2 regions of the Pseudomonas shirazica genome follow, and region 2 is predicted to be linked to the other one. Evidence: riboswitches for the same ligand, from Rfam matches in the RefSeq annotation. Region 2 holds a riboswitch; the other holds the start of a gene.

Region 1 (11,495 bases), 2.4 Mb from region 2:
GACGATGCCTCGGTCAGCCGCCTGAAAGGGCCGGGCCGGCCGATCAACAGCGTCGACCGGCGCATGGCCGTGCTGGCCGGGCTGGGGGCGGTGGACTGGGTCATCAGCTTCCCCGAGGGTACACCGGAGAACCTGCTGAGCCAGGTCAAGCCGGACGTGCTGGTCAAGGGTGGCGACTATGGTATCGACCAGGTGGTAGGGGCCGATATCGTCAAGGCCTATGGCGGTACCGTGAAGGTGCTGGGGCTGGTCGAAAACAGCTCGACTACAGCAATCGTCGAGAAGATTCGCAAGAACTGATCGAGCCGCTGAGGCTGCCTCATTACCTGTTGGAGCAGCCTTGTGCTGCGAAGAGGCCGGTAGGGCAAAGCATTTCTTTAGCTCTACCGGCCTCTTCGCAGCACAAGGCTGCTCCTACAGGGGCGGCACAGGCCTCGGAATCTTACTTGTGCAGCGAAGTACGCGCCCGCTCCAGCAGTTCTCGAGCCTTGTCGCCAAACCGCTGCAGGTGTGAAGCCCGCACCGGCTTGTTCTCCACCAATCCCTGCTGCTTCACCCAATCCTTCCAGCGCACCCGCTCGTCCGTGACCACCCAGCCATCCTGCCGGGCAAAACTTTCGGCCAGGTACAGCCCGCGCGTGCTTGCCGGCACCAGTTCGTCCTTCTTCACGGTATACAGCTCGGCCAGTGGCTGGCCGTCCTTCAATGGCATCAGGTACAGGTCTGGTCGTTTGCGATTTAGCCGCGCCACCAGTTGGTCGCCCTCCAGCCGCTCATCAACGTGGAACAGGCTGAGCTTCTTGGCGTCCCGTGGTACCTGCAGGCGCATATCGTAGATCAGTTGCAGCGAGGCGGTGGGCAAGTGCACATACGCCCGCGGCCGTTCCAGCAGCATCAGCTTGCCGCAGTGCACCGGGCGCGCGGCACCCGACTCCGGGGCCAGCACGAAGTGCGGCGTTTCGCGGTAGTGCAGGGCGGCAGCGTAGGGCACCGGCAACCAGGTGTCGTTGAAGCGCCCGCCCAGCCAGCCTTCCGGGGTTTCCAGCAAGCATTCCTCGGCCACTTCCTGCACAGCCGTGTGCAATGGCAGGTTCAGTTCTTGCGCCGGCACATAGCCGGAAATCAGTTTCAGGACCACATCGCCACGGTCTTGCCGGCGCTGACGTACCAGCACCCAGTAATCGCGGTTCTGCCAATGCAGGGTCAGCCGTACCGACACGCCCAGGTTGGCCAGTTCGACCACGAAGCGCTGCACGTCGGGCAACTGGATAGCCTTGCGCCGCTGTTGGATCTGGGCAAAATTCAGCGGCATCCCGATGCTCTGGTAGATCAGACCTTCGGGCGTGGCCTCGACATGTAGCGGTAGTGTCTTGAAGTTGCTCGGGTTCTTGCGGATCAGCGTTCGCGCCACGAGGCTCCTCCTTGCGTCGGGTCAGTCCAGGCCCATGGGCCCGGGGCAACTCAATGCTGGCCCAGAATACGGGCGACGGTGGCCACGTTGTGGGCCAGGTGCAACGGATTGATGGTGCCGACGATAGCACTGCTCACGCCCGGGTGGGCGAACAGCAGCTCGAAACTGGCTTGTACCGGGTCAACGCCCAGGGCAAGGCAGATATGCCCACTGGCCAGTGCCTTCTTCACCAGGATGGCCTTGCCGTGTTCGGCAGCGTAGTCCAGCACCGGGCGTTCTGCCTGTTCGTTGAGGTTGTAGGTGACCATGGCGCAGTCGCCTTGCTCCAGTGCCTTCAGGCCGCCGGCGACGGTCTTGCCAGACAGGCCGAAGCCGAGGATCTTGCCCTCCTGCTTGAGCTCGGCAAGGGTCTGGTAAACCTCCTGCTGTTCGAGGATCGCCAGGTCGTTGCCGTCCGAATGCACCAGCACCAATTCGATGCGGTCGGTTTCCAGGCGCCGCAGGCTTCGCTCCACCGAGCGGCGGGTATGGGCGGCGCTGAAATCGAAGTGCGATTGGCCGTTGTCGAATTCTTCGCCAACCTTGCTGACGATCACCCATTCATCGCGCTGGCCGCGCAGCAGCGGGCCCAGGCGTTCTTCGCTGCGGCCGTAGGCTGGGGCGGTGTCGATCAGGTTGATACCCAGCTCGCGGGCCTGGGCCAGCAGCAGGCGGGCTTCGTCGTCGCCGGGGATGGTGAAACCGGTAGGGTACTTGACGCCCTGGTCGCGGCCCAGCTTGACCGTGCCCAGGCCCAGCGGCGAAACCTTTAAACCGGTGCTGCCCAAGGGGCGATGGAAGTCGTGCAGGGTCGGCAGGCTCATGGCAGCAGTTGCTCCCAGGCCGGTACGCCCAGCGGTGGGCGTGGCAGGTCAGCCAGGTCGGCCTGCGCCTGTGGGCGGATACCGTCGCGCTCCAGGTGGCTGATGACCCGGTCGCTGAAGTCTGGTGCCAGGGCCAGCTTGGTCGGCCAGCCCACCAGCAGGCGTTGCTGGTCGGCGAGGAAGGCGTTGTCCGGGCGTACCAGGCCCGATTGCGCCGGTTCCGCTCGGTCGACCCGCAGGGTGGCCCAGCGCACTTGGCTCTGGTCGACCCATGGCAGCAGGCTGGCGATTTCTTTCTGTGCCGCGGCGATTTGCGCAGCCGGCTCGCGGGCAACGCCGTCGGCTTCGGCCAGGTCGCCACCCAGGTACCAGACCCACTGGCCATCGGCGGCCGGGTGGGTGGTCACCGTCACCCGTGGCTTCGGCCCGCCGCCCAGGCAATGGGCGTAAAGCGGTTTAAGGTTGGCACCCTTGGCCATCACCATATGCAGCGGGCGTGTCTGCATGGCTGGCTGGTTCAGGCCCAGGGCATGCAGCAGCTGCTCGGTGCCGGCGCCGGCGCTGAGCACGATACGCTGGGCGCGGATGTCGCGCTCGTCGACGCGCAGGCCAACCAGGTCTTCGCCCTCGCGCAGCGGCTCGATGTGCTCACCGGCCAGCAGGCTGTCGCCTGCCAGCTCGGCCAGGTTGGCCAGCAGGCTGGGCACGTCGATGACCAGCTCGGCCAGGCGATAGACCTTGCCCTTGAAGGCGCGGTCCTGCAGCGCGGGCGGAAGTTGCTCGCCCTTCACCTGGTCGACCCTGCCACGCACGGCCTTGCTGGCGAAGAAACTGGTGAGATTGCCGGCCAGGGTGCCAGGCGACCACAGGTAATGGGCGTCGGACAGCAGGCGAGTGCGGGTCAGGTCCAGCTCGCCGCTGCCGCTCAGCGCTTCGCGCCAGCGTCGCGGCATGTCGGCGATGGCTTCCGAAGCGCCGGTGAGGGCGCCATGCAGGGCGTACTTGGTGCCGCCATGGATGATGCCCTGAGACTTGATGGTCTGCGCGCCGCCAAGGCTGGCGCGTTCCACCAGTACTGTCGAGTAGCCCAGCCGGCGCAGGCGGGCATTGAGCCAGAGGCCTGCGACCCCGGCGCCGACGATCAGCACGTCAGTGGAAATGGCAGATGGCATGGCGGTACCTCGAAGACTGGGACAGCTGGCAAGTATACAGGGTCGGGCCGATGTGGGCTTTGCGTTCCTGGGGCTGCTGCGCAGCCCTATCGCGATACAAGGCCGCTCCTACAGGCCCCGCGCATGCCTCGGTCTCTGTAGGAGCGGCCTTGTGTCGCGATAGGGCCGCGAAGCGGCCCCAAAATCCATCAGGCAAACATCAATGCCCAGCAGTCTTCGAAAACAGCTGAATCACCACCACCCCGCCCACAATCATCGTCATGCCCAGCATCGCTGGCACATCCAGCTTCTGCCCATAGATCACCAGCGCTGCCACACTGATCAGCACAATCCCCAGCCCCGACCAGATGGCATAGGCGATCCCCACCGGAATGCTGCGCACCACCAGGGTCAGCATCCAGAAAGCAATGCCGTAACCAACCACCATCAGCAGCAACGGCAAGGGCGTACTCAAGCCTTTCACCGCTTTCATGGAAGCGGTGGCGATGACTTCGGCGCAGATGGCGATGGCGAGGTAGGTGTAGGCATTCATGGCGAGATCCTCCGTTAGCTGACCGCAGATTCTAGTCCCACCCCGAATGGGGTAAAGTCATTACCTATCACTATGCGAGATAGGTTGATGGCCGAGCACTGGAACCTTGAACAGTTGCGTACTTTCCTGCGCGTTGCAGAACTGCGCTCGTTCTCTGCCGTGGCCCGCGAGCAGCGCAAGGCCCAGTCGGCAATCAGCAGCGCGATCGCCCTGCTCGAAACCGACCTGGGGGTAACCTTGTTCGAGCGCAGCAGTGGCCGGCAACCCAAGCTGACCGAGAACGGCAGCGCCCTGTTGGAAGATGCCCGCGAACTGTTGCGCCAGTGCGAGCGTCTGGATGGCCGTGCGTTGGCGCTGATGCGCGGGCAGGAGGCCTTGTTGCGGGTCGCCCAGGACGAAGCCATGCCCTATCAGCCGGTCATTGACAGCCTCGACGAACTGGCCAGCCGCTACCCGTTCCTGGAGGTGCAGCTGGCCAGCGGTGCCCAGGGCGATGTGGCGCGCAAGCTGGTGGAGCGGCGCGCCGATCTTGGACTGTTCTTCCACCACGAGAGCATCCCGGCCTCGCTGGAGCGGCGCGCCTTGGGTAGCGTCGAAATGGTCACGGTATGCGCGGTCGGTCACCCGCTCGCCGGCGAAGGCCGGGTTACCCGGCAGCAACTGGCGCGCCACCGACAATTGTTGATTGCCCCGCAGCAAAGCGGCTACCCCGGCGGCGAAGCGATCAGCCCGCAGGTGTGGCGCGCCGACAGCTTCTACGCCATGGCCGAACTGCTGATGCGCGGCCTGGGCTGGGCCTGGCTGCCGCGGCACGTGGTGCAGTACCCGACCTACCAGGCGCACATGGTCGAACTGGACAGCGAGTGGCGGCCACCGGCCTTGGTGGTGGAGCTGGCCTGGCGTCGCGACGAGCCGCTGGGGCCTGCTGCGCAGTGGCTGGCCGAGCGCTTTGCGGTGCACCTGCGCGCGATCGGGTAAACTCCGCGGCCATGAACAGAACTCTCTTTACTTTGTTGTTTCACCTGGGCCTGCCGCTGGTTGCGCTGCGCCTTTATCTGCGCGCGCGCAAGGCGCCGGCCTATGGTCAACGCATTGGCGAGCGCTTTGCTTTCAGGCTGCCGCCCATGCGCCGGGGCGGCATCTGGGTGCACGCGGTATCGGTGGGCGAGAGCATTGCGGCGGCACCGATGGTGCGCGCCTTGCTCAAGGCCTACCCGGAATTGCCGATCACGCTTACCTGCATGACCCCCACCGGTTCAGAGCGTATTCGCGCCATGTTCGCCGACGAACCACGCGTGCAGCATTGCTACCTGCCCTACGACCTGCCTTGGGCGGCAGGGCGCTTTCTCGACCATGTGCAGCCGAAGCTGGGCATCATCATGGAAACCGAGCTGTGGCCCAACCACATCCACCAGTGTGCGAAGCGCGGCATTCCGGTAGCGCTGGCCAACGCACGCTTGTCTGAGCGCTCGGCCCGTGGCTATGGGCGCTTTGCCGGGCTGACCCGGCCGATGCTGGCCGAGATGAGCCTGATTGCCGTGCAGACCGAAACCGAGGCCCAGCGCTTCCGTGACCTGGGTGCGCGTCCGGAGTGCGTGCAGGTCACCGGTTCGATCAAGTTCGATCTGAAGATCGATGAGCAACTGTTGCCGCGTGCCAAGGCATTGCGTGAACAGTGGGGGGCGGCACAGCGCCCGGTGTGGATCGCCGCCAGCACCCACGAAGGTGAAGATGCGTTGATCCTGCAGGCACATCGGCAATTGTTGCAGGTGCATGGTGATGCCCTGCTGATCCTGGTGCCGCGCCACCCCGAGCGATTCGCTGCGGTGCATACGCTGTGCAGCGAACAGTTCACCACCGTGCGGCGCTCTGCCGGCACGCCGGTCGATGCGCAGACGCGGGTATTGCTCGGCGATACCATGGGCGAGTTGCTGTTCCTCTATGCCCTGTCCGACATTGCCTTCGTCGGTGGCAGCCTGGTGGCGACCGGCGGGCACAACCCGCTGGAGCCCGCGGCGCTGGCCTTGCCGGTACTGATGGGGCCGCATGTGTTCAACTTCCTTGAAATCAGCGCGATGCTGCGCGAGGCGGGGGCGTTGCAGCAGGTGGACGATGCCGACGGGCTGGCCGAAGCGGTGCGGCGGCTGGTCGAGTTGCCGCAGGACGCGCAGCGCATGGGCGAGGCGGGCAGGGCGGTAATGCGGGCCAATCAGGGTGCATTGCAGCGCTTGCTCGATGGCCTGGGCGCACTTATCCGCTGAGTTTGGTGTTGGGTTTTCTGGCCTCATCGCCGGCAAGCCAGCTCCCACAGGTACTGCACAAGGCTTAAGGCCGTTGGAGAACCTGTGGGAGCTGGCTTGACGGCGATGAGGCCATCAAAAGCAACCCACCCTGCGGAAAATACATCCCCTATCTCAGGGGCGACGCTCGAAGTTCTTCGCCGCTGCAGCCGCCAGGTCCGGCGGCAGGAAGTCCTTGTCCGGGTTGTAGTCTGGCTTCAGGTACCGCTTGAGGTCCTGCAGGTCCTGCGGGCTCAAGGTGCCGGCTGCCTGCTTCAGGCTCAGGTTGTCGAGGATGTAGTCATAGCGGCTGTTGTTGTAGTCGCGCACCGAGGTGTACAGCTGACGCTGGGCGTCAAGCACGTCGACGATATTGCGGGTACCCACCTGGTAGCCGATCTCGGTGGCTTCCAGCGCGCTCTGGTTGGAGATGATCGACTGCTTGCGCGCCTGCACCTGTTCCACGTCGGTATTCACTGCGCGGTGCAGGTTGCGGGTGTTTTCCACCACCTGGCGGCGCAGGCTTTCACGCTGCTGCTCGGTCTGGCTCAGGCGCTGGTAGGCCTCGCGCACCTGCGAACTGGTCAGGCCGCCGCTGTAGATCGGGATGTTCAACTGCAGGCCGATGCTGGTCTGCTCGACGTCGCCGCTATAGCGCGTAACGGGGGCCGGCGCGGGGTTGGTGAAACCGAAGTTGTCGTTGTCACCCTTCTGGTACTTGGCAACTGCGTCCAGGGTCGGCGCGTGGCCGGCCTTGCGCTGGCGCAGGGTTTCCTCGGCAGCGACGACCGCGTGGTTGGTGGCCAGCAGGTTGAGGTTCTGGCGCCCGGCGGTTTCGACCCAGGCCTTGGCGTCGTTGGGCGTAGGCACCTGCACTGGCAAGGTATGGACCACGCCTTGAATCGATGTGTATTCCCGGTTGGTCAGGGTCACCAGGGCCTCGAAGGCATCCTGTACCTGGCGCTCGGCAATGATTCGGTTGGCCCGCGCTGTATCGTAGCTGGCCTGGGATTGCAGCACGTCGGTCTTGTCGGAGAGGCCGACGTCGAATCGTTCGTTGGACTGGTCCAGCTGGCGCTTGAAGGCCGCTTCCTCGGCCTTGGTCGCGGCCAGGTTGTCCTGGGCACGGAGCACGGCGAAGTAATTCTGCGCGGTTTGCAGGATCAGGTTCTGCTCGGTCGCCGACAGCTCCAGCGCCGCCTGTTCGTTGACCGCTTCGGCTGCCTGCAACTGGAACCAGCGATCAGCGCGGAATATAGGTTGCGCCAGGGTTGCGCTCCAGGTGTTGCCGCTGCGGTTGCTGGTGGCCGATGGTTCGTCCAGCTTGGTGCGGGTGTTCAGCATTTCGGCGCCGGCCGACAGGTTAGGCAGCAACCCGGCGCGAGCCTGCGGTACCACTTCGCGGCGGGCGCCGTAATCGGCGCGGGCCGCAGCCAGGTCAGCGTTGTTGTCGACCGCTTCCTGATAGACGCTGACCAGGTCGGTTTTCACTGTAGTGGGCACGTCCGCTGCCCAGACCACTCCGTTGGACGCACAAGACACGGCTATTGCCAGTGAGAGTTTGCGCAGCATAGAGGCAATCCTTGTACGAAATTTAATTACTGAACTGTTGAGTATCGAGCGACGGGCCAGTGTAGTGCCATGCGCACCCGGCAACAATCGCTCGGGGTGCCTTTCATCATCCGCGCATTTACTCGCTTGGCTTTGCCGACCACTCCAGTCTAGACTGCGCATGTTCTTGTCGGGGTGCCTTGAAGCAAAGGCTGAGATCGCAAAGTTGCGGATCCCGTTGAACCTGATCAGGTTAGCGCCTGCGTAGGGAACAAGATTGCTCGCCTTCCCGGGGAGCCTCTTGTGCCAGGTCCGGGAATGTCACAGCTGCATGCAGCTTCAGGCACCCCAAATCCGGCACTGCACCCATGAAGGGTGCGTCCGCGCCTTTCAGGTTCACCCCGACATTCCACTGCTTGGAAGCCGTCTGGAGAGCCTGTGATGACCAAACAAGAAAAAGCGATCAACCTCAGCGAATCGGCACAAGTCGATCAGCAGTCCGTGCAACCGTTTCCGCGTTCGCGCAAGGTGTATGTCGAAGGCTCGCGCCCGGACATCCGCGTGCCCATGCGTGAAATCAGCCTGGACGACACCCCGACCGATTTCGGTGGCGAGTCCAATGCCCCGGTGCTGGTCTACGATACTTCCGGCCCGTACACCGACCCCAACGTTGTCATCGACGTGCGCAAGGGCCTGGCCGATGTGCGTTCGGCGTGGATCGAGGCACGCGGTGACACCGAGCGCCTGGCCGGCCTGAGCTCCGACTTCGGCCAGCAGCGCCTGAACGATGCCGAACTGGCCAAGCTGCGTTTCGCCCACGTGCGCAACCCGCGCCGAGCCAAGGCTGGTGCCAACGTCTCGCAGATGCACTATGCCCGCCAAGGCATCATCACTGCCGAGATGGAGTACGTGGCCATCCGCGAAAACATGAAGCTGCAAGAGGCACGTGCCGCTGGTCTGCTCGACGAGCAGCACGCCGGCCACAGCTTCGGGGCCAACATCCCGAAAGAAATCACCCCTGAGTTCGTCCGCCAGGAAATTGCCCGTGGCCGCGCGATCATCCCTGCCAACATCAACCACCCGGAAGTGGAACCGATGATCATCGGCCGCAACTTCCTGGTGAAGATCAACGGCAACATCGGCAATAGCGCGCTGGGTTCCTCGATCGAGGAAGAAGTGGCCAAGCTGACCTGGGGCATCCGCTGGGGTTCGGACACGGTCATGGACCTGTCCACCGGCAAGCACATTCACGAAACCCGTGAGTGGATCATCCGCAACTCGCCGGTGCCGATTGGTACCGTACCGATCTACCAGGCCCTGGAAAAGGTCAACGGCGTGGCCGAGGACCTGACCTGGGAGCTGTTCCGCGACACCCTGATCGAGCAGGCCGAGCAGGGCGTGGACTACTTCACCATCCATGCCGGCGTACTGCTGCGTTATGTGCCGCTGACTGCCAAGCGTGTCACCGGTATCGTCAGCCGTGGTGGCTCGATCATGGCCAAGTGGTGCCTGGCACACCACAAGGAAAACTTCCTGTACACCCACTTCGAAGAAATCTGCGAAATCATGAAGGCCTACGACGTCAGCTTCTCGCTGGGCGACGGCCTGCGTCCCGGCTCGATTGCCGACGCCAACGATGCCGCGCAGTTCGGCGAACTGGAGACCCTCGGCGAGCTGACCAAGATCGCCTGGAAGCACGACGTGCAGTGCATGATCGAAGGCCCCGGCCACGTGCCGATGCAACTGATCAAGGAGAACATGGACAAGCAGCTGGAATGCTGCGACGAGGCGCCGTTCTACACCCTCGGCCCGCTGACCACCGATATCGCTCCTGGCTACGATCACATCACCTCGGGCATTGGTGCGGCTATGATCGGCTGGTTCGGTTGCGCGATGCTCTGCTACGTCACGCCCAAGGAACACCTGGGCCTGCCAAACAAGGATGACGTGAAGACCGGCATCATCACCTACAAGATCGCCGCTCATGCCGCCGACCTTGCCAAGGGCCACCCGGGTGCGCAGATCCGTGACAACGCCTTGTCCAAGGCACGCTTCGAGTTCCGTTGGGAAGACCAGTTCAACCTCGGCCTGGACCCGGACACTGCCCGTGCCTACCACGACGAGACCCTGCCTAAGGAATCGGCCAAGGTCGCGCACTTCTGCTCGATGTGCGGGCCGAAGTTCTGCTCGATGAAGATCACCCAGGAAGTGCGTGAATACGCCGCCAAGATCGAAACCGTGGATGTGACGGTAGAGCAAGGCATGCGCGAGCAGGCCGAGCGGTTCCGGCAGGAAGGCAGCCAGCTGTATCACAAAGTCTAAGTCGCAGCGCTGACCCCTGTAGGAGCGGCCTTGTGTCGCGATGGGCCGCGAAGCGGCCCCGGCAATTTCAGTCGCGAAGCTGAAAACCTGGGGCCGCTTTGCGGCCCTTTCGCGACACAAGGCCGCTCCTACAGCGACCGCGTCCAATCCAATACCTTGCCGAGTGTCAAAGCATGACCACCCCCAGCCAATTCTCCCCCGACCACCCGGTCCCCACCGCCCAGCGCATCTTCGGCGCCCGCGACCTGTTCTCGCTATGGTTCTCCCTCGGCATCGGCCTGATGGTGCTGCAGGTCGGCGCCATGCTGGCCCCTGGCCTGGGCCTTGCCGGCGCGGTGCTGGCTATCGCCCTGGGCACCGGTGTGGGTGTGCTGCTGCTGGGGGCTGCCGGTGTCATCGGCAGCGATACCGGCCTGTCGGCCATGGGCACGCTGAAACTGAGCCTGGGTGGCCATGGCGCTCGCTTGCCGGCGCTGCTCAACCTGCTGCAACTGGTGGGCTGGGGTGCGTTCGAGATCATCGTGATGCGCGATGCCGCCAGCCTGCTGGGCGCGCGGGCGTTCGGCGAAGCCAGCGCCTGGAACAGCCCTGTGCTCTGGACCCTATGCTTCGGCGCCCTGGCCACCTTGCTCGCAGTCGGTGGGCCGCTGGCGTTCGTGCGCAAGGTGCTACGCACTTGGGGTATCTGGCTGCTGCTGGGCGCTTGCCTTTGGCTGACCTGGAACCTGTTCGCCAAGGCCGACCTTGCGGCACTGTGGAACCGCGCCGGCGACGGATCGATGTCGCTGGCTGTGGGTTTCGACATCGCCATCGCCATGCCGCTGTCCTGGTTGCCGCTGATCGCCGACTACTCGCGTTTTGCCCGTAACGGCAAACATGTATTCGGTGGTACGGTGCTGGGTTACTTCATCGGCAACACTTGGCTGATGAGCCTGGGCGTGGGTTACACCCTGGCCTTCGCCGACAGTGGCGAAGCCAACGCCCTGCTGCTGGCCCTGGCGGGCGCCGGCATGGGCATTCCACTGCTGCTGATTCTGCTGGACGAGTCGGAAAAGGCTTTTGCCGACATTCACTCGGCGGCCGTTTCCACCGGCGTGCTGGTGCGCCTGAAGGTCGAGCACCTGGCGCTGGCCATTGGCGTGCTGTGCACGCTGATCGCCTTGCTGGCACCACTGGCACAGTACGAGAACTTCCTGCTGCTGATCGGCTCGGTGTTTGCACCGCTGTTCGGTGTGGTATTGATGGACCATTACGTGATCCGTCGCCGCCGCTTGCCAGCACAGGTGCATGGCTTGCACTGGCAGGCACTGCTGGCCTGGGCGGTGGGCGTTGCCGCGTACCATCTGATCGCCGCGCAAGCGCCGG
Region 2 (11,495 bases):
AGGCCGGTTTGATCCAGGATGGCAGCGTGGCGGTGAGCAGCGACCACCAGATCAGCGTGAACTACCCCATCAAGCTATCGGCGGCAGGTGTGGAGGCAGCCAGACAAGCCGAAGGCTGAGCGCGCCCTCCCGCCCAACCTTGTCGCACAGGGAACAAGGTTCGAAAGCGTGTCACATTCCCTGTGGGAGCGGGCGTGCCCGCGAAGGGCCCAACGCGCGGCGGTTCGACGCCTCGAAACGCCCGCTCCCACAGGGCCTTTTCGCAGTTACTGCGCCGCGTTGGCGGCAGACAACTGCGACTGACACTGGTGCAGCGCTTCGTCTCGTGCCTTGAGTTGCTCTTCAAGCTGCCGCAACTGGCGAGCCTGTTCCGTGCACAAGTCGCGCCTGGCCTCCAGGTTCTGTGCCTGCACATCCAGCTGCCGACGCATTTCCTCGCTTGCACCCTGCGCCTGGGCCAGGATCGTGCGCAAGCCCTGGATCTGCGCATCGCGCTGCTCCAGCAATTCGTCCTGCGCCCTGCAGGCGCTGGCGGCCTGGCGATGCTCACCCAGCAAGCGCTCGTTGTCGCGGTGCAGGCGGGTCAACTCGTCCTGCTTGACGATCATGCCTTGCTGCAGTTGTCGCACCTCCACCTGCAACTGTTGCAGCTGCGCTTCGTGGCGGCGCTGCTCCTGTTCACGCTGTTCGCGGCTGGCGTTGCGATAGTGTTCCAGCGCATCGCGTGCATGACGGTGCTTGTCTTCCAGTGATTTTACCTGCTCCTCCTTGTCGGCCAGGCGCACCTGCAGCTCGCCCAGCGACTGGTTAAGGCTGGCACTGCGCAGCTGTTCGGCCTGCAGGGTGCTTTGGGTGGAAAGCAGTTTTTCCGATTCGGCGGCCAGTGCGGCCACATCGATCTGATGCTGTTGGTGCGCCGCAGCCAGTGCCTGCTGGGCAATGGCCAGTTGTGCCTCCAGCTGTTCGCGCTGTCGAGTGAAGGCGCTTTCGGCCTGCTCGATCTTCAGGTCGGCCTCGTCCTGCAGCTGGGTTGCCAGTTGCCCGACCATTCGGCTCAGCACGTCACTCAGCGCAATGCCGCCCTCGGAAGCCACGGGTTGCTGGCCGTTCAACTCTTTCAGGTAGCGGTGAATCGTGGTCTTGGAGCCGGTGTTGCCCAGCTCGATACGTATCGCATCGATGCTGGGGTTCTCGCCCCGGGCAATCAGCGCCTGACGTGCCTGCTGCACTACAACCTTGTTTATACCGCCCCGGGCCATGCTTGCTCCTACGATTTTGTACCGTGTTATGTACCATGTAATTACATACCGATTATGGAGACAAGCCATTGCCCGTGCAAACATTTCCTATGGTGGAATAATCACGGCTTATCGCATGTGAATGGTTCTTGGGAGCTGTGCGCGGGGATAAAACAGTACGCCAGACAGCAAAGCGCCCCGCTCGGCTTCAAGCCGGCGGGGCGCTGCAGAATGCTGAAGCAGGGAGCGTCAGCTGTAGTGTTCAACCCTGGCAGGTGTTCTACGCATGAGCACCTTGCCGTTGCGTACCGACACCAGCGCATGCCCCTGGCTGCGCACCATTTCGTAATCGTCCGGCGCAGACAGCAGCAACAGGTTGGCCGGTCGCCCCACTTCGATGCCGTAACGCTCGCCCAGGTTCAGGGTGCGGGCGCTGTTGTCGGTGATCAGGTCCAGGCAACGCTGCAGGTCTTCGTAGCCAAGCATGTGGCAGATGTGCAGGCCGGCCTCGAGAATACGCAGGATGTTGCCATTGCCCAGCGGGTACCAAGGGTCGACGATGGAATCCTGGCCAAAGCACACGTTCATCCCGGCCCGGTCGAGTTCGGCCACGCGGGTGACGCCGCGGCGTTTCGGGTAGTTGTCGAAACGCCCTTGCAGGTGAATGCTCTCGGTCGGGCAAGATACAAAATTGATACCCGACTGCTTGAGCAGGCGGAACAGCTTGTAGCAGTAGGCATTGTCGTACGAGCCCATGGCCACGGTATGGCTGGCTGTCACCCGGGCGCCCATGTCGCGTACCCGCGCCTCTTCGGCCAGCACTTCGAGAAAGCGCGACTGCGGGTCGTCGGTCTCGTCGCAATGCACATCCACCAGGCAGCCGGTACGTTCGGCCAGGTCCATCAGGAACTTGACCGACGACACGCCCTGGTCGCGGGTGTTCTCGAAGTGTGGAATGCCGCCGACCACGTCGGCACCGATGGCCACCGCTTCGGTCATCAGCGCCCGGCCGTTGGCGTACGACTCGATACCCTCCTGGGGGAAGGCGACGATCTGCAGGTCGAGCAGGTGGCGCACTTCGTCACGCACTTCGACCATGGCCTTTAGCGCAGTCAGGGTGGGGTCGGTGACATCGACATGGGTACGCACATGGTGGATGCCATGATCCACCAGCATGCCGATGGTCTTCTTCGCGCGGTTCTTGATGTCGTCGTGGGTGGTGATTGCCTTGCGCTCGGCCCAGCGCTCGATGCCTTCGAACAGGGTCCCGCTCATGTTCCACTGCGGTTCGCCGGCGGTCAGCGTGGCGTCCAGGTGGATGTGCGGTTCGATAAAGGGCGCCACCACCAGGTTCTGCCCGGCATCCAGGTCATCGGCAGCGCGCGCCGCCACCCCTTCGGCCTGGGGCACGATGGCGGCGATGCGTTCGCCGCTGATTTCGATGCGGAACAGGCCAGGCTTGCCGCGCAGGCGTGCGTTGATGATGTTCATGATGCTTCTCCCTGGGCTTTGCGGGTGGCCCTACCAGCATAGTGGCTCAAGCCTTGTGGTATTTGCTACTGGCCCTATCGCCGGCAAGCCAGCTCCCACAGGTACTGCACAGACTTCAGGGCTGTGGTTTACCTGTGGGAGCTGGCTTGCCGGCGATAGGGCCGGCGCAGGCAGCAAATCAGGCTCCGTCCAACCCCATCTGCCAGAAGTCCGCCTCCAGGCTGGACGCCTGGCCGAAGATCTCCACCAGCTCGGCAAACCGTTGCTCGGTCATGCTCCGCGCTGCCAGCTCGTCCAGATGCTTGCGCGCCGCTGTGGCGACACCCTGGTAGCCCTCGCCGGCATACTCGGCGATCCACTCGCGGTACGGGTGATTGCTCAGATCGCCAATCCGCTCGGACAACGCCCGGCCAATCTCGGCATAACCGATCACGCAAGGCGCCAGCGCCACATGCAACTCCAGCAGGTCACCCGCGGCACCGCAGTCCAGCACATAGCGGGTATAGGCAACCGTGGCCTGGTGTTCGGGCGCGGCCTCGATATCAGCCTGGGTCAGGCCCCAGCGCGCGCACAGGCGCAAGTGCAGCTCGGTTTCATCCAGAATCGCCGCCAGCCCGGCCTGCGCGGCGCGGATGTCGGCCGGTCGACGGCTCTTGTAGGCAGCCAGTGCCCAGGCGCGGGCGAACTGGATGAGGAACAGGTAATCCTGTACCAGGTAGGTGCGGAAGGCGGCTTCGCTCAACGTACCCTCGCCCATCTGGCGCACGAATTCGTGGTCGACGTAGCTGCTCCACTGCGGCGTGGCGGCAGCCTTGAGGCGGTCGAAGATATCCATGCTCATTTGTCCTCCGGGTAGACAGCATCGAAGAAGGCCAGCTCCAGCGCCACGGTGCGCTGGTAGAAGTCACCCGCCAGCACGGCGTCCTGCGGGCCGACGCGGTCGAGTTCGGCTTGCAGGAAGGCAACGAAGTCCTGGAATGCCGGGTTGTCGTGCAGGGTGATCCATTCAGCGTGGACGAAGTTGTCCGGCATCGGCTTTGGCGCCTTCAACGCCCAGTCCAGGTACAGGCCTTCGGCGACATTGAGCACCGCCAGCGCGGCCGCATAGGACCGGGTGGCCGCCGCTTCGCGCATGATCGCCTTGAAGCCTGCGGTCGGGACGGTGTCGGCTGGTTCGCTGCGTTGTGCGGGGCTTACCCCCAAGGCCTCGAAGGCGCGCAGGAAGTACGTGTTCTCGTCACTGGAGATCATCCCGGCAAAGCGCCCGAAGCGCAGGCGCGCCTCGAAGGTGTCGGCGGTGGCGATGGCCGCGCCCAGCAGGGTCAGGAAGCTGTCGAGGAAGCGGTGGTCCTGCACCAGGTAGTCGACCATGATCGGGTCCGGCAGGCTGCCGTCGCACAATTGGGTGACGAAGCGGTGGCCAACGGCCGCCGACCAGGTCGGCTCGCTGCGGCGGCGCAGGGACTGGCTGAAGCGTTCGGTCATGTTGCTGTCCTTGATGGGGGGTGACAGCGAGACCGCGGTGGTTGGCATGGACGGGCCTCGCAGTGAGGCCGGCAAAAAGGCAGGTTTCAAAGTCCCATCCCTTCGCCGGCATGATCCGGATCAGGTTCGAAGGGTCACCGCGCTGCAGCATCCAGCGGTTTCTCAGCCCGTTGCCGGGCTCCCCTTGGTGGCGCTCAGGTATACCCCAGGGCGCCGCAGCTGTCACCACCCAATCTGTGGGCAATGGGTGACCCACTAGTGGGGGCCCTCACCCATTTTTGACGCCATGGCATTTAGCGCGCATCAGGCGCCACAAGGATTTATTTAGAAACATATTCCTCGTATTTGGGTTGGCACACCCGTTGCTCCAGCCCCGGAAACGGGCAAAAAGCCATGATGTCGCAAACGAGGCGCAAGGCAATGAAAACACCTGCCGTGATCCACCCTGCCAGGCATGCATTCCAGCTGTCCACCGTCGCTACGCTGATGCTCGGCCTTGGGCTGGTCACGGCAACAGCGGCGCCCATGGACGACAACAGCATGCCCCCGCCGACCGACCCGTCGGCCTACACTGATCAGCCGGCTGACCCGACCCAGGCGTTGCTGGACCTGTACAGCATGCCAGAGGCGAATCGGGGCTCACTCGAACTGACCGATGGCGTGTACGGTGACCGCAACACGGTAAGCGCAAACAACGTGCTACCGCCGGCCCTGCAAACCGGGAAAAAGTACCCCACCAACGGCAAGCCAAGCCCGCTGTTCGGCGCGTTGCCGTTTACCCAGCAATTACTGCTGTTCGAGGAATTCGGCACGGAAAGGCTCGACCCCACGTTGCCGCCGCCCACTCTGACCTTCCCGGTGCCGACCCTGGGCGCGGCACCGGCGCAGGACCCCAACGTGGTGGCCCGCAGCGGCCCCAGCGGTACAGCCCTGGAAGCCTTCCTCAAACAGCCGGGCCTGTACCCCTTCCCGACCCAGTATTCCAACGTGCTCGACCGCAACCCATGGAAGGCGCAGATCGAGATGTTCCTCAACCGCCAACCGGTCGGTTCGCCTGCGGAAGGCCGGCCACCAGGAAAAGGCTGGTCGCACCAGCGCTGGAACGAGTTCTACCCGCAGGCGGGGTTCAAGACCGCCCAGGCCGGTGCGCGCATCAACCTCGGCCTGCGTGACCGCAAGCAACTGCACAACTATGCAGTTGGCGAGTTCGCCCCGGGCGGCCTGTACTACCAGACTTCCGATATCCCGAACACACTGGGCACCACCAAGGGCATCGACACCCGCTTCCACCCGAAGATGCCACTACAGAACCACAAGTCGCTATGGACCTTCGACGGCACCTTCCCGCCCAAGCTGCTGATGGTGCGCTATGGCCAACCGATCCTGATGCGCCATTACAACGCGCTGCCGATCGACCCCTCGGCCAACGCCGGGTTTGGCCTGCACACCCTTTCGACCCATGAGCACAACGGCCACTCCCCGGCCGAGAGCGATGGCTATGCAAACGCCTACTTCTTCCCGGGGCAGTACTACGATTACCGCTGGCCGCTGCAACTGGCAGGCTATGACACCATCAACACCCGTGCCGAAGACCCACGCGCTGCGTTCCCTTGCTCGGCGGGCGAAACCTTGTTCGTCAACGATGCCAACCCCGGCCTGAAAACCTGCCAGAACGGCAGCATCAAGATTCGTGGTGACTGGCGCGAAACCATGAGCACCCACTGGTTCCACGACCACATGATGGATTTCACGGCGCAGAACGTCTACAAGGGCAACGCCGTGATGATGAACTACTACAGCGCCCTGGACCGCGGCAACGAGGCCCTGCAGGATGGCGTCAACCTGCGTTTCCCCAGTGGCTCGGGCATGCCGTGGGGTAACCGCGACTACGACGTCAACCTGGTGATCGCCGACAAGGCCTGGGATGCCAACGGCCAGCTGTGGTTCAACCCGTTCAACACCGATGGCTTCCTCGGCGACCAGATCCTGGTCAACTGGCAGTACCGGCCAACGCTCAAGGTACGCGCGCGCAGCTACCGCTTCCGTATCCTCAACGGCTCGGTGTCGCGCTACTTCAAGTTCGCAGTGGTCCGGGAAATTGCCGGTAACAGCGGCGAGTTCAAAGGCCCCACCGGCTCCAACCTGTCGTATGCGCGGGTACCGTTCCACATGATCGCCAACGACGGCAACATCATGGAACACACCGTGCCGTTCGACGGCACCCTGGACCTCAACGGTGACGGCAACCTGCAGGACAACAACGGCATCCTGCCGCTGCAAGGCATCGCCGAGCGCTACGACATCATCATCAACTTCGCCAAACACGGCATCAAGGTCGGCGACAAGCTGTACCTGGTCAACCTGGAGGAACATCAGAGCGGCAAGGGCCCGGAGGGTGCCATTGCCCTGGCCGATGTGCTGTCGGAAAAATACAAGGCGGTGATCAAGCAGACCAGCAACGGGCCTGAGTGGGACAACGGCGACCCGGCAATCGGCAAGTTCATGCAGTTCGTGGTTCAGCCCTACAGCGGCCAGGACCTGAGCATGGACCCGGTTGCCTATGAACCGGCCAAACCGGGCAAGGCCGAAGGCCTGAAAATGCTGCCGCTGCCGATAGACCGTAATTCGGCCACCGACCAGGCCAAGCTCAAGGATGCCCGCCATCGCGAGTTCATCTTCGGCCGCTCGGACGGTACCGACACCCAACCCTGGACCATCAAGACCGATGGCGGCTTTGGCTACTCCATGGACCCACGTCGCATCAACGCGGCGCCACAGTTGGCCCAGCAGTCTACCGACGGCGGTTTCAGCGGCGACGGCACATTGGAAGTGTGGAAGATCATCAACGGCGGCAATGGCTGGAGCCACCCGGTGCATGTGCACTTCGAGGAAGGCGTGATCCTCAGTCGCGACGGCAAGGCCCCGCCGGAATGGGAAAAATGGGCGCGCAAGGACGTGTATCGCATCGGGCCGGATATCGATTCGTCGGAAGAAGTGGAGGTAGCCCTGCGCTTCCGCGAGTTTGCCGGTACCTACATGGAACATTGCCACAACACCCAGCATGAAGACTCGTCGATGCTGCTGCGCTGGGACCTGGAGCACCCAGGCCAGTTCCAGGTGATGCCGACCCCACTACCGGGTTGGGATGGCGTGGAGTACGTGGCTTCGGTTGGGCTGCCGACCTTCCGCACCGAAGGCCATGATAACGACGACCCGACCAACAAACCGCCGGTTGCGGCCAACGACAGCGCGGCTACCACGGCCGGCAAGCAGATCACCTTGAACGTGCTGGCCAACGACACCGACCCGGAAAACAACCTGCCGTTGACCGTAGTCGGCCTCAGCCAGCCGGACTCCGGCCAGGGCACTACCAGTACCGACGGCAGCACGGTCACCTACGTCCCACCGGCCACGGTAACCACAGCGTTCACCGCCAGCTTCAACTACACGGCTCGTGACGCCAAGGGCGCCGAATCGGTGGCCCCGGCCACGGTCAGCATTGCGGTGAGCCCGGCAGCGGCGGTCGACCAGATCCAGGTCACCAGTGCCACGGTGCAGGTGCGCAGCGGCAACCGCTTTACCTGGGATATTTCGGGCACCACCACGGTGGCCACCGGCAACAGCATCACCGTGACTGCGGCAACCACCAGTGGCCCGCTACTGCTGGGTACGGCCACGCTGAGTACCACTACCAGCGGCGCCCGTTGGCGCTTGTCGACCACAACCACCGGCAGCGGCCCGGCCACACCGGCGACCGTGACCGTGAAATCGGCGCTGGGGCAGAGCGTGACGGCGCCGGTCAGCATCAGGTAACCGAAAAGCGGGGGCCGCTGTGCGGCCCATCGCTGGCAAGCCAGCTCCCACCTCGACCGCGTCGGCTCCAAGCCTTGTGCAGTACCTGTGGGAGCTGGCTTGCCGGCGATAGGGCTGCAGGGCAGCCCCAATACCGTTATCAACGAGGACCGCATCATGTCCGGTTCATGGCGTTTCCTGCTGGTGCTCTCGCTGTTCGCAGCCAGTATCCCGTTCTGGCCGTTGCAACCACAGCAACCCGTGGCCGAGGAAGCTGAAACTCCCTGGGGCGCCGATTACTTCCCCAACATCCCGCTGCTCACCCAGGACGGTGAGAAGGTGCATTTCTTCGACGACCTGATCAAGGACAAGGTGGTCGCCATCAACTTCATCTTCACCGGCTGCTCCGACTCCTGCCCGGTGGAAACCGCGCGCCTGCGCCAGGTGCAGAAAATCCTTGGTGACCGGGTCGGCACGGACATCTTCCTTTACTCCATCAGCATCGACCCCTACAACGACACCCCCGCCACCCTCAAGCGTTACGCCGAAAAGTTTGGTATCGGCCCCGGCTGGACGCTGCTCACCGGCGAGCCGGCCGATATCGAACAATTGCGCCGCAGCCTGGGCCTGTACATCGATGGCCTGGAAAACGGCCGCTCCAAGGACCACAACCTGAGCCTGATCATCGGCAACCAGGCCACCGGCCGCTGGATGAAGGCCTCGCCCTTCGAAAACCCGTACATTCTCGCCGACCGCCTGGGCAACAGCCTGCACAACTGGAAACAGGCCAGTGCCATGGCCAATGACTACGCCCAGGCTCCCGAGGTGCGCGCACCCAGCAGTGGCGAGCAACTCTTCCGTACCCGCTGCTCGTCCTGCCACACCCTGGGCAATGCCGAGCCAGGACAACCCGGCATCGGCCCCGACCTGCTCGGCGTGACCCGCCAGCGTGATGCCAACTGGCTGACCCGCTGGCTGAAGGAGCCCGACCAGATGCTGGCCCAGAAAGACCCCCTGGCCATGCTGCTGTACGAACAATACAACCGCGTGGCCATGCCCAACATGCGCCTGGGCGATACCGAAGTCAGCGCGCTGATGAGTTACATGGAGGAAGAAACTGCGCGCCTGCAGACGCCGCTGGCCGATAAGGGAAATCCTTAAAGGCAATTGGCCACCAGTCATTAGGCTGTCATCTTACTGTCGTATTTTTCGACCATCACCCAGGGTCGGGAACTATCAGCAGTGATTCGCCGTTCGCTTTCATCCGCCAGCCTTCTGCGGCTGCTGATCCTGATGCTCTGTGCAGCCACCCTGGCCTTTGTCTGGGGACTGCATGTTTCGCAGAAGGTTGCCGCCCGCCAGGACGCGCTGTCGGCCAAGGCCGCCGAGCACCTGAACCTGGCCAGTATCGTTGGCGAAAGCCTGCGCCAGTTGGTGGATCGCGCCCAGGCCGTGGGCCGGGTCGCCCAGGACGACATGAAGATGCTGAGCCAGGGCAGCGTCAGCCTGGCGCGCATGCTTGCCGAAGACCCGGTATTCAAGCGCATGAGCCTGTACGACCGGCAAGGCCGGCTGTTGTCGGCCAGCCATGCCGACGAGGCCGCCGAGCTACCCGAAGACTGGCTGCGCCAGCTGCAGCGGCACGTTGCCCGCTACGGTTTCAAACCGTTCCTGCCCAGCGTGCAGCCCCCCGGGCAAGCGACCACCGTGCCCAACCGGCACCTGCCCTTCCTGCTACCGCTGACCAACCTGCCGGGTCGCGAAATCGACAATATCCTGGTGGTGCAGCTGGACATCGGCTACCTGGCGGTGCTGCTGCAGCACATCGACCTGGGCGGCAGCGGGCTGGTGCGCCTGCTGCAGGATGACGGCCTGGAGCGGGTGCGCATCGATAGCAGCGGCGTGGTGGCCGGTGACGCACTGCTGCCCGGGCTGCCGGACAGCGGCAGTGAAGCAGGCATGCTGACCCAGTACGCGGCCGGCGCCCCCTACCAGAGCCTGTACCGGCGCCTGCCCGAGCGGGGTTTCAGCGTGGTGGTCAGCCAGCGCCAGGACGAAATCCTCGCGCCTTCGACGCTGGCCTATTCCCGGCAGTTCTGGTTGAACCTGAGCATGACCCTGATGATCCTCGCCAGCCTGCTGTGGACCTTGCGCCTGTTGCGCAAGCGCCAGGAGGCCTTCAGCGCGCTGGAACAGGCGCAGCAGGTCAACCAGCAGTTGATCGACCGCCTCGAGGACGAACATCGGCGCAGCAGCCATGCCGCGGCCACCGACCACCTCAGCGGCCTGCACAACCGCCGCCAGTTCGTCGAGGTGGCCGGCCAGGTGCTGACCCGGCAACGCGGCAAGCGCCGGCTGATGGCGATCCTGTTCATCGACATGGACCGCTTCAAGTCGATCAACGACTCGCTCGGGCACAAGATCGGCGACCTACTGCTGCAGGCCGTTGCCGGGCGTATCCAGCGCCTGCTGGAGCCCGGCGACGAGGCTTCGCGCTTTGGTGGCGACGAGTTCGTGGTGCTGCTGGCCGGCGAGCGCAGCGAGGAGCAGATCAATGCCTGGGTCCGCGTACTGGTGCAGAAGCTGTCGGCCACCTATGCGCTGGACGGCCAGGAGGTCAACACCAGCCCCAGCGTGGGCGTGAGTATCTGCCCGCGCGACGGCCAGGACATCGACAGCCTGATCCGCAGTGCCGATGCCGCGATGTACTCGGCCAAGCAGGCCGGGCGCGCGCAGTACCGTTTCTTCGACCCGTCGCTGAACCTGGCCGACATCCACGCCTTCACCCTCGAACAGGCCTTCGGCAGCGCCCTGGCCGAGCGCCAGTTCGTGCTGCACTACCAGCCACAGATCCGCCTCGACACCCAGCAGGTGCTGGGCTACGAAGCGCTGGTGCGCTGGGACCACCCCGAGTTCGGCCTGCTGTACCCGGACCGGTTCATTGACCTTGCCGAGCGCAGCGGCTTCATTGTCGAGCTGGGCTGGGAGGTGTTGCGCCTGGCCTGCGAGGCCCTGTCGGGTTGGGACGCCCAAGGCCGGAAGACGCGGCTGGCGGTCAATGTATCTGCGCTGCAGCTACGCCAGGCAGACTTCGCTGCACGGCTACTGAGCGAACTGCAGCAGTACGCCATCGCCCCGCAGCGGCTGGAGCTGGAAATCACCGAAACCACCATCCTCGACCCCGAAGGCACGGCGGTGGCGCACCTGCACACCCTTCGCGACGCCGGCCTGGGCATCAGCCTGGACGATTTCGGCCGCGGCTACGCCGGTTTTGCCCACCTGCATTCGCTGCCGCTGAGCAAGCTGAAGATCGACCGCTCGCTGATTGCGCCGCTGTCCAACAGCCACGACGACAGCCCGATCGTGTCGTCCACCATCATCCTTGCCAAACGCCTGGGCCTGGAAGTGGTGGCCGAAGGCGTGGAAACCCGCGAACAAGTGGTGTGCCTGAAGCTTGCCGGCTGCGATATCGCCCAGGGCTACCACTTC

Evidence for each region. A riboswitch is a leader RNA that binds a small molecule or an ion and turns the genes downstream of it on or off. The one in region 2 is predicted to bind thiamine pyrophosphate.
Region 1: it holds a riboswitch for thiamine pyrophosphate, as region 2 does, so the genes downstream of both, thiC (phosphomethylpyrimidine synthase ThiC) here and IMX18_RS10995 (TenA family protein) in region 2, are expected to answer to the same signal.

The regions. Positions count from the first base shown of each region.
Region 1 is NZ_CP063456.1:5,808,204-5,819,698, forward strand. It holds gene hldE (bifunctional D-glycero-beta-D-manno-heptose-7-phosphate kinase/D-glycero-beta-D-manno-heptose 1-phosphate adenylyltransferase HldE) at 1-300, shown strand, start outside; gene IMX18_RS26700 (hypothetical protein) at 443-1,411, opposite strand; gene IMX18_RS26705 (aldo/keto reductase) at 1,462-2,274, opposite strand; gene IMX18_RS26710 (NAD(P)/FAD-dependent oxidoreductase) at 2,271-3,446, opposite strand; gene IMX18_RS26715 (DMT family transporter) at 3,646-3,978, opposite strand; gene IMX18_RS26720 (LysR family transcriptional regulator) at 4,066-4,956, shown strand; gene waaA (lipid IV(A) 3-deoxy-D-manno-octulosonic acid transferase) at 4,968-6,239, shown strand; gene IMX18_RS26730 (TolC family outer membrane protein) at 6,393-7,829, opposite strand; TPP riboswitch at 7,990-8,096, shown strand; gene thiC (phosphomethylpyrimidine synthase ThiC) at 8,250-10,130, shown strand; gene cytX (putative hydroxymethylpyrimidine transporter CytX) at 10,304-11,495, shown strand, end outside.
Region 2 is NZ_CP063456.1:2,423,758-2,435,252, reverse strand. It holds gene IMX18_RS11015 (hypothetical protein) at 1-119, shown strand, start outside; gene IMX18_RS11010 (DNA-binding protein) at 267-1,259, opposite strand; gene codA (cytosine deaminase) at 1,488-2,729, opposite strand; gene tenA (thiaminase II) at 2,908-3,570, opposite strand; gene IMX18_RS10995 (TenA family protein) at 3,567-4,214, opposite strand; TPP riboswitch at 4,295-4,409, opposite strand; gene IMX18_RS10990 (Ig-like domain-containing protein) at 4,635-8,027, shown strand; gene IMX18_RS10985 (SCO family protein) at 8,184-9,167, shown strand; gene IMX18_RS10980 (putative bifunctional diguanylate cyclase/phosphodiesterase) at 9,249-11,495, shown strand, end outside.